2 regions of the Brevibacterium sp. HMSC08F02 genome follow, and region 1 is predicted to be linked to the other one. Evidence: predicted binding sites of a transcription regulator. Region 1 holds the regulator's gene; the other holds the start of a gene.
The links. Region 1 encodes LexA, which represses DNA repair genes until DNA is damaged. Its sites were predicted from a motif close to TCGAACANNTGTTCGA; they were not measured.

Region 1 (6,941 bases):
CACCATAGCCATGTCCGAGCTGTTGTCGACCATGAGCCCGTGTTCGCCCACAGATTTGCTGAGAGCCTCGGGAAGAATCGGCGCATAAACACGCGAGTTCTTCAGCGCCTCGACTACCCCGATGTGGGCGGCAGGGTCAAAAGGATTGGCCGTGGCGGCTTCAAGCGCCGCCGTCACCCGCGGGTCAGCTTCACCGGTATCGCCAGAGAAGGGGTTGGGTTTGAGCTCGCGGCCCTTCCACGCGGTTCCCGCGGAGTCAGTCTGATTTCCTGCCCCGGCAGAGTCGGCCTGGCTGCCCTCTCCCCCAGAGCCAACCTGACCGTCAGGCGACGCAGAACCGTCTGGGCTCGCAGCGCTGCCGAACATGCCCTTGAGGTGTTCGGGCAGCTGGGGCTGGTCGGGCGTGCCGTTTGTCATGGGCGGCCAGCGACCTCGAGTGCTTCACTCATGGTGAATCGGCCGGCGTAGAGAGCCTTGCCGATGATGGCGGAGTCAACACCAGCGGGTACGAGCTTGCGCAGAGCAGCGAGGTCATCAAGCGACGAGATCCCACCGGAAGCGGTGACCGGTGTGCCGGTGGTGCTTGCAATCTTCTGCAGAAGCTCCGTGTTGGGACCGCTGAGAGTACCGTCGGTGTTGATGTCGGTGACAACGTAGCGCGAGCATCCGGCGGCCTGGAGCTCGTCGATGACATCCCACAGGCTGCGGCCTTCCTTCGTCCAGCCCCGGCCGGCAAGCATTTCGCCGCGAACGTCAAGCCCGACTGCAACGGCGTCACCGTGTTGACGGATGATGTCGGCCGTCCATTCGGGGTTTTCGATAGCTGCCGTACCGATGTTGACGCGAGCTGCACCGATTTCGAGGGCGGCTTCGAGTGCCGCAGTATCGCGAATACCACCGGAGAGTTCGACCTTGAGGTCGACAGAGGCGATGAGATCCTTGATGATGGCCCGGTTGTCACCGCGGCCGAAAGCAGCGTCAAGGTCGACGAGGTGGAGCCATTCCGCTCCGGCTTCTTGGAACTTCAGCGCGTTTTCCAGCGGCTGACCGTAATCGGTTTCGGTTCCGGCTTCACCTTGGTGTAGGCGAACGGCTTTGCCGTCGACGATGTCGACTGCGGGAAAGAGCACAAGGCGGTCTGCTTCAGTCACTGGTTCTCCTATATGTGGGAAGCGTCGAGGCTGTCAATCCAATTGGCAAGGAGCTTCAGACCTGCCCGACCGGACTTTTCTGGGTGGAACTGCACCGCGCTGAGCGGCCCGTCCTCAACAGCGGCTATGAACTTTTCACCGTGTTCGGCATACGTCGCCTCCCCTGTGCTGGGTGCTGTGTGCGCCGCATAGGAGTGGACGAAGTAGAAGTGCTCGTCGGTGATTCCATTGAACAGCAGCGAACCTGCTGGCGGCTGCACCGTGGTCCACCCCATGTGGGGAACAACGGGGGCTGAAAGCTTGGTGACGGAGCCGTTCCACAGGCCAAGGCCTTCTGCGGTCACTCCGTGTTCGGTACCCTGCTCGAACATGATCTGCAGGCCCACGCAGATGCCCAATACCGGCATTCCGCGTTCGATCCTGTCGGCAATGATGGCCGGAGCTCCGACTGCGCGCAGTTCGTCCATAACCGACGCAAAAGCGCCAACGCCCGGGACGACGAGGCCGTCTGCCGCCAGCAGGTACTGCGGCTGTGCGGTCAGATGGACCTGCGCGCCGGCGGCTTCAAGCGCCCGAACTGCGGAGCGCACATTGCCCGATCCGGCGTCGAGAACCGCAACGGTGGTCATTTTCTGCGCCCCAGCAGCTTGTTGATGCGGAACAGGCTCACGCCGAAGACACCGGCCGCCAGCGCGGTGGCGATCCACATGTACCAAGGGCCGCTGAGAGCAACAACAGCGCCGATGACCAGTGCGACGAATGCAACTGCGGCGACGATCATCCAGACGATTGCGGTGCGCGCAATTGCGGCACGAGCGCCCGTCATAGTCAGTGCGCTTGCCTGCATCTTGCTGATATCAGCCGTGTGCTGCGCGCCTTCGATGTCAGCGGGATCTGCCTGCCCCAGAAGCAGACGCTCGACGTCTTCGGGGAGGTTCTGCAGGGCCAGACCCGCCGGAACTTCTGACTGGCGCTTGCCCCCGCGGTAGTGGCCGGAGGCGATGGCGTCGTCTTCACGGACGAGCAGAAGAACTTCGTAGCGGCCAGCCATCTTCGACAGCTTCTGGGTGACTTCGGTGGCGTGTTCGCGGCTGGCGTCGTCAAGAACAATGGCCGAAAAGCCGCCGACGGGCACGACAGAACCGCGAATATCGCTCAACACGCAAGCGGCTGCAAGCTGTTTGGGGTCGCCGAAGGGTGTGACTACGAGTGCTGTGTTCACAGGGCCCCCTTGGTGGAGGGAATAGCTCCACCAGTGCGCGGGTCGGCTTCAAGCGCCATGCGCAGAGCGCGAGCAAAGGCCTTGAATTCAGCTTCTGCAATGTGGTGGGGGTCCCGACCGGCAACAAGTGTGAGGTGGACGGTCAGGCCCGCGTTGATGGAAAGAGATTCAAGAGCGTGGCTGACCATGGAGCCCGTGAAGTGTCCGCCGATCATGGCGTACTGGAAGCCTTCGGGTTCGCCGGTGTGAACGAAGTACGGGCGGCCGCTGATGTCGACGACAGCCTGCGCGAGTGCTTCATCCAAAGGAACTGCCGCATCGCCGTAGCGGCGGATGCCCGCTTTGTCTCCGACAGCGTCTTTCAGTGCCCAGCCGATGGTGATGGCGGTGTCTTCGACCGTGTGGTGAACATCGATTTCGATGTCGCCTTCGGCTTTGACCGTCAGATCGCACAGGGAGTGGCGAGCCAGCGCGTCAAGCATGTGGTCGTAGAAAGGGACTCCGGTTGAGATGTCGGATTTCCCTGTTCCGTCGAGATCAATTGTGACGTCGACCTTGGATTCACTGGTGTGACGTGACGCCGTCCCGATCCTCTGGGCCATCAATCCTCGTTTCCATTCGGCTGCTGCTGACCGCGCGGCGCGGTCAGGCCAATCCTATCGGGAGGGAACGAGGATGCGCTGGCCAGGGTGAACCGTGGAAGAGTCCAGACCGTTCATGTCGACGATGGCGGTCAGAACGTCACGAACGTCTTCCCCACCAGCGGAGTCACGGGCGATTTCCCACAGTGACTGGCCTTCTTCGACGATGACCATCTGGGTGTCTTCCGCATAGAGCGGTTCCGCATTCGAGGCCGAAGCCTCTGACCGGATGAAGAGGACGGCGCACAGAGCTACCGCAGCGATGACAGCGAGAGCCGCCATGCGCCGCACCCAAAAGATCCGGCCTTCCCTTACCGAACGGTGCGGTGCGCGAGCGAGCGTGTGCATTCTTCCTCCTAACACAGCCAGAGCCTTCGGCCCCGACAATGCGATGTGGCGTACGGCCGCTTGCCCCACGGCCATTCGCATTATTCGAACTGATGTTCTAAGACACACATTAGAACACAATCCAATGTTTGTCGAACATCTATGTGAAAATGGATTCGAACACTGCATCCGATTTCCACTGTTCAGAGCTTCCCACGAGGCACTGACATAACCGGCTCCAAGCTTCTGACCTGCAGTAATGTCAGGGGTTCGGGGCGAGAGGACTGAGTCATGACACAGTCGCGTCGCACTCGCGGCCGCCCACGTGACACCGAAGTGGCCAAGGAGGTCAGCTCGTTCCGCAAGCGCCGTGACAGCGAGTCTCCCCTGCCGGTCGCTTCAGCTGCCGCGGACGACCGTTCGCTGTCGGCCCGCCAGCGTCAGGTGCTCGAGACGATCGAGGCGTCCGTGCACAGCAACGGATATCCCCCGAGCATGCGTGAGATCGGCAAGGCCGTCGGCCTTGCTTCCCTTTCGTCTGTTGCGCACCAGCTCAACCAGCTCGAAAAGCTCGGCTATCTGCGCCGCGACCCCAAACGTCCGCGCGCAATCGAGGTAGTCAATCCGGCTGAGGTCGTTGAAACGCCGGCAGCGGACACATCGGCGAACGCCGCCGCCATTCCCGTGGTCGGTCGCATTGCCGCCGGCGGCCCCATCACGGCCGAACAGAATGTGGACGACGTTTTCGTCCTGCCTCGCCAGGTTGTCGGCGCCGGTGACAACCTGTTCCTGCTCAACGTGGTCGGCGATTCGATGATCGATGCGGCCATCTGCCACGGCGACTGGGTGGTTGTGCGCAGTCAGCCGACCGCCGAGAACGGCGAAATCGTCGCAGCCCTACTGGACGACGAAGCAACGGTCAAAACGCTCAAGCGCAAGGACGGCAAGCAGTGGCTGCTGCCGCAGAACCCGGACTACGAACCCATTGACGGCACCTTTGCCACCATCATGGGCGTCGTAACGGCCGTCATCCGCCGCGTCTAGTCTTCCGGTTTGAGTCTTTCGAGAGCCCCGCGGACCACCGCGGGGCTTTCTGTCGTCCACATGGGCGGCAAGGTCGCCATGAGGAAGTTCGCGTAGCGGGCCGTGCGCAGTCGCGAATCGAGCACCGCAACAACTCCGCGGTCGGAAGTTGAGCGAATAAGCCTCCCGGCCCCCTGCGCCAACTTGAGGGCAGCGTGAGTTGCGGAGACGGCCATGAAGCCGTTGGCACCTCGGCGGGCGGCGGCTTCCGTCCGCGCAGTGGCCAGCGGATCGTCAGGACGGGGAAAGGGAATCCTGTCGATCAGTACAAGGCGGCAGGCGTCCCCGGGCACGTCCACTCCCTGCCACAGGGAGATGGTGCCGAACAGGCTCGACTCAGCATCGGAGCTGAAGGACCGTACGAGGCTGCCCAGGCCGTCTTCGCCCTGCAGCAGGATCGGCAGATCAGTGTTCTCACGCATGTATTCCGCGGCTTGTTCGGCTGCGGCCTTCGATGAGAACAGCCCGAGCGCTCCCCCGCGGGAGGCTTCGATGAGTTCCCGCAGCTCTTCAAGCTGTTCGACGTTGAGGCCCCCGCGGCCGGGCTTGGGCAGATGGCCGGCAACGTAGAGGATGCCCTGTTTGGGGTAGTCGAAGGGTGAGCCCACGTCGAGACTGTCGTAGCGCGGACTGTCGGGGCCCTCCAGACCAAGAGAGGCGGCGACCGGTTCAAAACGACCGCCAAGAGCCAGGGTTGCTGAGGTTGCGACGACGGTCGCCTCTTCGAACAGGCCGCGGCGCATGGTGCCGGCAACCGACAGCGGGGCGATGACGAGGCTGACGGTTTCCGTGCCGCGGAAAGCATTCCGGCTGACCCAGACGACGTCGTTGGCGCTGCCGTCGGTCATGCGCTCCGCGAGGTCGAAAACCTCCTGAATGCGAGCGCGCGCCACTGTCAGGCCGGAGTCTGCCTCTTTGCCGCGTTCTGCGTCACCGCATGCGCTCAGCAGCGTGCGAGCGCTGTCGCGCAGAGCGACGACCGCGTCCTGCAGAGGTTCCGGCCACATCCGCAGCAGACCGGCTTCGGCCTGGTCGAGCGCATCCGAAAACGAGGTGCGCGCGGTATCGAAGTCACTCAGCGCTGCCGGTGTTGCGCCGGTGTGTTTTCTGGCTGCCGAGTGCGCGGCTGAGAGCATCGCGTCCGTCAGGCTGCCGGTCAGAGCAGATGTCACGCGGTCGCGCAGTTCGTGGGCTTCGTCGATGATGACTGCCGAGTGCGACGGCAGCACCGAGTTTTCGCCGAAGGCGTCGATCGCCAGCAGGGCGTGGTTGGTGACGACGACGTCCGCACCCGAGGCCTTTGTCCGGGCCAGTTCCGCCCAGCACTCTTCGACCATGGGGCATTTCTGGCCCAGGCAGTCATAGGCGTTGACGGACACGTGCGACCATGTGCGGTCGGAGACTCCCGGCACCAGATCATCGCGGTCGCCCGTGTCGGTGGACTGTTCCCATGATCGAATGCGGGCGATCTCGGATTCCAGGGCGCTCATGGATCCGCCCCGGTGTGCCGCATCGTCGGCTCCCATGTCGAACAGGAGCCCCGCCTCGTCATCCGGGTATCCCCCGGCGAGTTTGTGTTTGCACAGGTAGTTCCGCCGCCCCTTGAGAACGGCCGCGCTCGGCCGGCGGCCTAAGTCTTCGCGCAGGGCTTTGGCCAAGCGCGGGATGTCGCGGTCGACGATCTGCGCCTGCAGCGCCAGCGTTGCGGTGGAGACGATGACGCGCTCACCGGAGCCGACGGCGTAGCGCACCGCGGGCACGAGGTAGCCCAGCGACTTACCCGTTCCGGTTCCTGCCTGCACCAGCAGGTGCGTTTCGCTTTCCAAAGCCGAGTTCACGGCTTCGGCCATCTGCTGCTGACCCTCGCGGGGGCTGCCGTTGAGTGCGGCGACGGCCTTCTCCAGCAGTCCCGCGACGTCCTTCACTCGCGGGCCCCCGCCGGATCATCACCCAAGTCAGGTGAGACACGGTCAGGCGAGGTGGTCTCGGCATCGGGGGTCGGCACCTCGTACGAGGTGGACTCAGGTGAGTCGGGCACCTGCACCGGGGTGCTGTCCTCGGCTGGTCTGGCACCGGCATACATGTCGGGCCGGCGGAAGGGTTCGAGCTGGGCGGCGAGGTCGCCGTTGACGAAAGCGTGGACGACGGTGCCCTCGTCAATGTGTTCGATGCGCTCGATTTCGCCGTCTTCGTGCACAGCCGAGAGCAGGTCGCCGCGGTTGTAGGGAATGAGAGCGGTGAGTTCGTATTCGGGGTGTGGGAGCGCTTCTGCGATGGTGGTGCGCAGAATGTCGAGGCCCTCACCGGTGTGCGCGGAGACTGCCACGGCGCCGGGGTGGCGGCGCATGAGGCGGGCGACGGCATCGGGTTCGGCGATGTCGGCCTTGTTGATGACGATGAGTTCGGGTACGGAGGGGTCGACGACATCGGCGAGGACGTCGTGAACGGCTGCGATCTGCCCTTCCGGGTCGGGGTGCGAACCGTCGACCACGTGGAGCAGAACATCGGCCTGCCCGG
Region 2 (6,941 bases), on a different contig from region 1:
GCGGTCGAACGTGTCTTCCGCGAACGGTTGGCCACCATCGCCGGCTCTGAGTGAGGCGGAGCTGAGCGAGGGGCGCGCGGCTCTGAGTGAACCTCGCGCGGCTCAGCCGCGGAAGTCCCCCAGCAGGTGATCAATTTCAGAAGGCGCGTACCACAGAAGGTCCTGCTGGATGAGATCGTCTTCCGTGCTTTCGTGCCGCAGATGCTCATCCACGTGGAAGCTCACAACCGACGCCGCGGGAACGCTCGCCGAACCCACCGCTATCTGGTCATCCACTGTCGAGGCGCCGCTCACCTCAACATCGGAAGCCGCCACGATCCTGGCAGTTCCGCTGGAAGCCGCAGAAGCGGCTGCCGCTGTCGCCGCGGCCGTCATCGCACGCCACTCGGCATAATCAAGGTCGTCCCCGCGCAGGGCTGCCGCTGAATCTGTCAGGAAGAACACCGTCCGCTCCCCCAGGTTCGGCCAGGCGGCTGCGAATTCTTCCAAATCACAAGCTGTGTAGACGCGCTTCTTCATACGCCTATTGTCCAATGCCTGCGCGCCCGCCGGTGCGAGCCCCGCTGTCGCGCGGTGAACTCTTCAGCAGCTTCGCAAAACCGCGCCTGCGAGGCCTCCGTGCTCTCCTGCGCCCGGCCGGGGCGAGCCCGAGTTGCCTTGCGAAATCCCACAGGGCAATGCTCAGGGGATTCTTCGGAGCGGATTCAATGATCGTGGTGCCGGCAAGAACTGCCCTGTCGAGAGCATCGCGCGCGTCCGGCAGCAGAACCGGTGATTCGCACGCGACAAAGCGCTGAAGTGTCTGCTGGATGCGCTGCTCGGGATCGGCTCCCACAGCACCTTCGCGCACCCGGTTGACGACGACGTGTGTCTTCTCCGCATGCCGAAAACGCTCGCTGCTGAGGACATTCATAAGCCTCACGAGCGCCGGCGGTTCCGCCGCACCGACCACGATGACCTCATCAGCGGCATCCAGAGCCGCCCTGGTTGCCGCATGCCGGTCATAGAAGGGATCTGCAAGCGGGTCATCGGGGTCAACGCGGGCGGAAACATCGACGATGACAACCGGATAGCGCTTGGCCAGTTCCTCAAGAACGGCGGTCAGTGCACCGGCCCGCACCTCCGGCCACCGATCCGCGCGGCTGAGCCCAGTCACCACATCCAAGCCATCGCGGATGCGGGCAATACAGCGAGAAATCACAGTGTCGTCAAGAGATTCTGCGCTGCGACACAAAGCGGCGATCTTCGATGCGTCGTCCAACAGGCCCAACATGACAGCCTGCCCGGCGTGGACCGTGTCAGCATCGACGAGAACCGTACTCGCCGCCCGCGAGCTGATGTCGGCAAGCGCTGCCGCAATCGTTGAGCGGCCGGGAGCACCGTCAGCGCCCCACACGGCGACAATCCGCCCCGGGCTTCCAGCTTCGACCGGTGCGACTGCGGGCGCTTCAGAAACCTCCGCTGGTTCAGCCTGAGCACAGGCGCGCACAGCCTCACACAGGGCTTCCGCCGAACAGCCGGCCTCCACCTCGACAGCCACACCCCAGTCCGCCACCAGCCCCGCGCCATAGCCCAGAATGCGCACACCCAGCCGGCGCGCGCGATCCCGAAACTCAGCATCGACTCCGGGGAAATAGCGGCTCAGCACATAGACTTCTGCGGCACCGGCCGACATCGCGGCAGCAAGTTCAACCCCATCGGCGGGCCGAGAGCGAACCGCTATATCGCCGGCAGCCGAAAGTGCAGCTGCGGCGGCGCTTTCGAACTCAACATCGACCGCGAGCACAACCGAAATCATGGACGGTCCTTCGGAATCGACACGACCGACAGATGGTCTTCAGCCGCAACGGCCTGCAGAACCTTCTGCAGACTGTCATTGGGCACGAACACCTCAACGCTCACACCCGAACTGACCGTGAACCCACCACCATCGCGATTCACGGCAAGAACCGCAGCATTGCGCAGAACAGGCTGCGGTTCTCCCCTGTCCTCACGCATGTCAACCGCCCACACATCGACCCGGGAACCAGCCTTGACATCTGCCGGCAGAGACCGCTGCAGCGGAAGCGAAACTCGTCGACCGCCCAAGCTGTCACCCGAACCGACCTGCGATGCCGGTACAAGGTCGCCGGCCGCAATGGGGCTGAGAACCGTCTGGCCGATGAGGTCGTCATCGGACGCCCGCTTGTATCCGCCGCTGTCCTCCGGCAGTCGCACTTCGACCGGTCGGACGTTCTCGCGCGTGATGACAGTGCCCGGCGCCAAAGGCTCCGCTGCTGCCCACACCGTCGTCGTCTTCGCAACGCTCGTGACCACCAGCCAAGTGGCGACAACGGAGGCGACAAGTATGAGAACAGCTATGAGAACGCGCGGATCACGCAGCTTGGGAGTGCGGAAACGGGGTGCAGTGTGCATCAGATCTCCATTGATCGATTTATCTGCCGTTAGGTGTACTTTGCTATCATTTGATGCAGTTTGCGGAATATTCTTCTTTGAATATACACGGATACGCCACCCTCGCCCACCCCTTTGCGGTTGGCCACCAGACCAAGGAGCTCGCAATGGTCGTCGAAACACGCTTCCTCCCCCTGACCGATGTCGCCGAAATGCTCAGCATCTCGACCGCAGGGGCTCGCGCACTCGTCCGCTCCGGCGAACTGCGAGCCATCAAAGTCGGCGGCCGCGGGCAGTGGCGCGTCGAAAAAGCTGAAATCGAAAACTACATTCAGCGCATGTACGCCCAAACCCAGCAGGAAATCGAAGCCGGCTCTGACGTGTGAGCACGTCCGCACAGCGGCACTATTGCAGCACCCGGACCACAGAAATCCTGCGCAAAGGCACCAGCTCAAAGGCACCTCGTCTGCGCACCTGCAGATAGTCACGCGCAACAGCGTGCAGCGCCCCCTCCAGTGCCGTCCCTGCAGTTTCAACCCGCACCTGCTTACGCTCAGCACACCACTGCCCCAGAATTGAACGCGCAGACCTCCAGCGCTCCTGCACCGCGTGCTCACGAGGCTTCAATGCCACACCTTCGACAGCTGCAAGCATCACAAGAACTCCGCCGTCAATACAGCAGCACCCTTCGCCCACCGAGGTCAGCACGCCGGAAACAGCTCCAGACACAGTGCGCAGATCGACGCGCTCACCGACTGCGCCGGCCAAGCGCTCCACAAAGGTGACCTCATAGAAGCTCTCGGCAACAAGGTCACCGAACTCGCCCTCGCGTTCGCGCGCTCTCTCGGCCGCAGCCTGGCCCTCTAAATCAGCAAAAAGCTCATCAAAACGATCCATACCCACATTGTGCCTGCAGTCACACGGCCAAACCATGGCTTGAAGATTTTATTCGCAGTTATTCGAACATTCTTGTGTTTTGCGTTTGATCATGTACTTTGGTTGCAAATGATCACAAAGGAGTGAACATGAAGCCAACAGAAATCCATGTGGGAGCATCCGCTCTGCACCTGCTGATATGCGCCGCGCTGCTCACAGCGGGTCCCTCTTTCGCAGACCGAGCGCTCAACGCAGACATCGGTGCCGCGGTAGTCGTAACAGCACTCTGCGCGGCAGCCCTCGCCGGTCTTCGCCTGCAGCTGTCGCTCGTACTCATCGCGGCGGCTCGCGTCTTTGACCTCATCGGCGTGCCGGGCGCAGTCGCACTTGCCACGTGGGCGCGCAGGATCGCCCCCGCCGCACTGAAAGCATCAGCCGCATCCATGACAGCGGTCGTTCTCGCCGCCGGAACAGCCCACGCGGCACCGGCGCAGAATTCGCCCTCACAAGCAGAGGCCGCACACGGTGAGTCCACAGCACCCCAGACCGAGGGCACGCAAACACCCCCGCCGCACTGGCCGACGTCCCCGCCGGGCGACACCCCCTACCCCGAACCGAGCACGGCCCCACCGGCCGATCCCAGCTGGCCAACACAGAAGCCCGAACCGAAACCGCCTCGGACGCAGACCAAGGAACCGAAGGAACAAGAACCTCAACCCGAGCAGCGCAAACAGGACGCGCACGGCAAAGAAGCCGAACGCAAAGCACCGAAACCCGAATCGCCTCAGCGCGTAACAGTCAAAAAGGGCGACAGCATCTGGAAGATCGCCATCGCCCACCCGAAACCCGGCCAGACAACAGCTGAACGCGTAAGCGCCATCAGCAAAGCCAATGCCGACACCCTGGGCGGCAACCCCGACCTCATCTACCCCGACACCGAACTGGAGCTGCCATGACCGCCGAACCACTCACCCTGACCCGACCCGCGACACCTCGTACCCGCATGTTCAACAAACGCCCGACGACTCCCGAAGAGCAGACAGCTGCCGAAAAACAGCGCGAAGCAGCAGCCGCAGCCGCCTTTGTGCGCTCAATCGTCACCGCTTTGACCGAAGTCGAATACGGTGTGCGGACCCTGCAGTCCATTGAACGCTGGCTCGACCCGGAAGTCCGCAGCTCCGTGGTCTCCGCACTGCGGATGCGCCGCGCACTGCGATCCGAACAGCAGGTTGACTACATCCGCGGCATCGGCCGGCCGCGCTTGAGTTCACCTGCGCCGAACGTCATAGAAGCCGCTGTGTCGATCGCTCTGCGGCCCCGCACAAAAGCCTGCGCGCTGCGTTTGGAGAAGAATCGCGACCGGTGGATCGTCCGCGAATATCTGACTGCCTGAACCGACAGCAGGCACCCCTGCGGAACGAACACGGCCACAAACAGCGAGCCCCCGCACTGCAATAGCAGCACGGGGGCTCGTCAGTGCTCAGACCGGGGCCTCAGCGACGCTTCTTCTTGCGGCGTTCAGCGCGGTTGCCCGAACCGCCGTCGTCGTCCGCCGCAGTGTCCGTGCGCGCTTCACTTTCCCCAGATTCGCTGGGGCCGGCCAGCGTCAGCTTGGGCAGCTTGGTGCGGAAGACATCGGACTCAACTTCGACCTCGTCGCTCTTGACGGTCTTGACCTGCACCTGCAGCTTGTTGACAAGGCGCGTGGCGTCTTCCTTGATGCCGTCCTGCATTCGGGTGAACATCTCAAAGCCCTCGCGCTGATACTCCACGAGCGGATCGCGCTGCGCCATAGCGCGCAGGCCGATGCCGTTCTTCAGGTAGTCCATTTCGTACAGGTGCTCACGCCAGCGCTTGTCGATACTGGTCAGCAGAACGCGACGCTCAAGCTGGCGCAGCGCTTCTGAACCGAGTTCTTCTTCGCGCTTTTCGTAGGCGAGGTCGGCATCCGCCTGGACTTCTTCGAGGATCTTTTCGCGGCTGAGGCTGTTCTTGCCTCCCGCGTCCTCGTAGAGGTCTTCCGGCGTAATCGAGGTGGCATAGAGGTCCTGCAGCGCAACGAACAGCTTGTCCATTTCCCAGTCTTCGGGATCGCCGACCGTCGCGCCTTCGACGTAGGCGCGCAGGACATCGTCGCGGAAGTCGTGAATCTGGTCTTCAAAATCGTCGCCTTCGAGAACGCGCTGGCGTTCGTCGTAGATGACGGTGCGCTGGCGGTTGAGAACATCGTCGTACTTCAGGACGTTCTTGCGCTGCTCCGCGTTGCGCTGCTCGATCTGGTTCTGCGCCGACAGGATTGCGCGGCTGACCATCTTCGATTCGAGCGGTTCGTCTTCCGGGGTGTTCGCCAGGGCGAGTGCACGCTCTGCGGCACCAGCGCCGAACAGGCGCATGAGGTTGTCACGCATCGACAGGTAGAAGCGCGATTCACCGGGGTCACCCTGACGGCCGGAACGTCCGCGCAGCTGGTTGTCGATACGACGGGATTCGTGGCGCTCAGTGCCCAGAACGTAGAGGCCGCCGAGTTCGCGGATTTCCTCCGCGGCTTCCTCGACCTGCTTTTCAGCCCCTTCGAGAACGGCTGGCCACTGGGCTTCGTATTCTTCGGAGTCATCGGCCGGGTCCAGGCCGCGCTTCTCCATTTCTGCCACCGCAATGTGCTCAGCATTGCCGCCGAGCATGATGTCGGTACCGCGGCCGGCCATGTTGGTGGCGACCGTAACCGCGCCCTTGACGCCGGCCATTGCGACGATCGCGGCTTCGCGCGCGTGGTTCTTGGCGTTGAGGACCTCGTGGCGGATGCCCCGCTTGGCCAGGAGACCCGACAGGTATTCGGACTTTTCCACGCTGGTGGTGCCCACAAGAACCGGCTGGCCCTCTTCGTGGCGCTCGGCGATGTCTTCGACAACCGCGTCGAACTTCACCTTTTCATTGCGGTAGACGAGGTCGGGCTTGTCTTCGCGCAGCAGCGGCTTGTTCGTGGGAATCGGCACGACGCCGAGCTTGTAGGTCGAGTTGAACTCGGCAGCTTCGGTTTCGGCGGTACCGGTCATGCCCGACAGTTTGTCGTACAGGCGGAAGTAGTTCTGCAGTGTGATCGTGGCGTGAGTCTGGTTCTCGGCCTGAACTTCGACGTTCTCCTTGGCTTCCAGCGCCTGGTGCAGACCCTCCGAGTAGCGACGGCCGGGCAGAATACGTCCGGTGTGTTCGTCGACGATCATGACTTCGCCGTCGAGGACGACGTAGTCCTTGTCGCGTTTGAACAGCTCTTTGGCCTTGATCGAGTTGTTGAGGAAGCTGATGAGCGACGTGTGGTCTTCGTCGTAGAGGTTGCCGATGCCGAGGTAGTTCTCAACCCGCTCAATACCGGGCTCGAGAATGCCGACGGTGCGGTTCTTTTCGTCGACTTCGTAGTCGCGGTCCAGTTTGAGGCGCTTGACGATCGTGGCGAATTCGCCGAACCAGCGGTTGGCGTCGCCTTCAGCAGCACCCGAAATGATGAGCGGGGTGCGCGCTTCATCAATGAGGATCGAGTCGACTTCGTCGACGATTGCGAAGTTGTGGCCGCGCTGGACCATGTCGGCTACTTCCAGCGCCATGTTGTCGCGCAGGTAGTCGAAGCCGAATTCGTTGTTGGTGCCGTAGGTGATGTCAGCGGCGTACTGTTTGCG

Region 2: HMPREF3172_RS03215 (LysM peptidoglycan-binding domain-containing protein) is a predicted target of LexA. The motif match lies at 3,354-3,369, and genes of this name have one in related genera.

Annotation. Positions count from the first base shown of each region.
Region 1 covers NZ_KV789342.1:22,139-29,079, forward strand. Annotated here, with positions in the region: gene HMPREF3172_RS00810 (SseB family protein) at 1-417, opposite strand, end outside; gene priA (bifunctional 1-(5-phosphoribosyl)-5-((5-phosphoribosylamino)methylideneamino)imidazole-4-carboxamide isomerase/phosphoribosylanthranilate isomerase PriA) at 414-1,151, opposite strand; gene hisH (imidazole glycerol phosphate synthase subunit HisH) at 1,160-1,780, opposite strand; gene HMPREF3172_RS00825 (hypothetical protein) at 1,777-2,373, opposite strand; gene hisB (imidazoleglycerol-phosphate dehydratase HisB) at 2,370-2,975, opposite strand; gene HMPREF3172_RS00835 (LysM peptidoglycan-binding domain-containing protein) at 3,030-3,362, opposite strand; gene lexA (transcriptional repressor LexA) at 3,633-4,385, shown strand; gene HMPREF3172_RS00845 (ATP-dependent DNA helicase) at 4,382-6,349, opposite strand; gene hflX (GTPase HflX) at 6,346-6,941, opposite strand, start outside.
Region 2 covers NZ_KV789346.1:82,937-89,877, reverse strand. Annotated here, with positions in the region: gene HMPREF3172_RS03245 (DUF2505 family protein) at 1-54, shown strand, start outside; gene HMPREF3172_RS03240 (DUF6912 family protein) at 103-519, opposite strand; gene HMPREF3172_RS03235 (CpaE/TadZ family protein) at 524-1,798, opposite strand; gene HMPREF3172_RS03230 (SAF domain-containing protein) at 1,795-2,415, opposite strand; gene HMPREF3172_RS03225 (helix-turn-helix domain-containing protein) at 2,562-2,780, shown strand; gene HMPREF3172_RS03220 (hypothetical protein) at 2,800-3,291, opposite strand; gene HMPREF3172_RS03215 (LysM peptidoglycan-binding domain-containing protein) at 3,420-4,226, shown strand; gene HMPREF3172_RS03210 (Rv3235 family protein) at 4,223-4,663, shown strand; gene secA (preprotein translocase subunit SecA) at 4,764-6,941, opposite strand, start outside.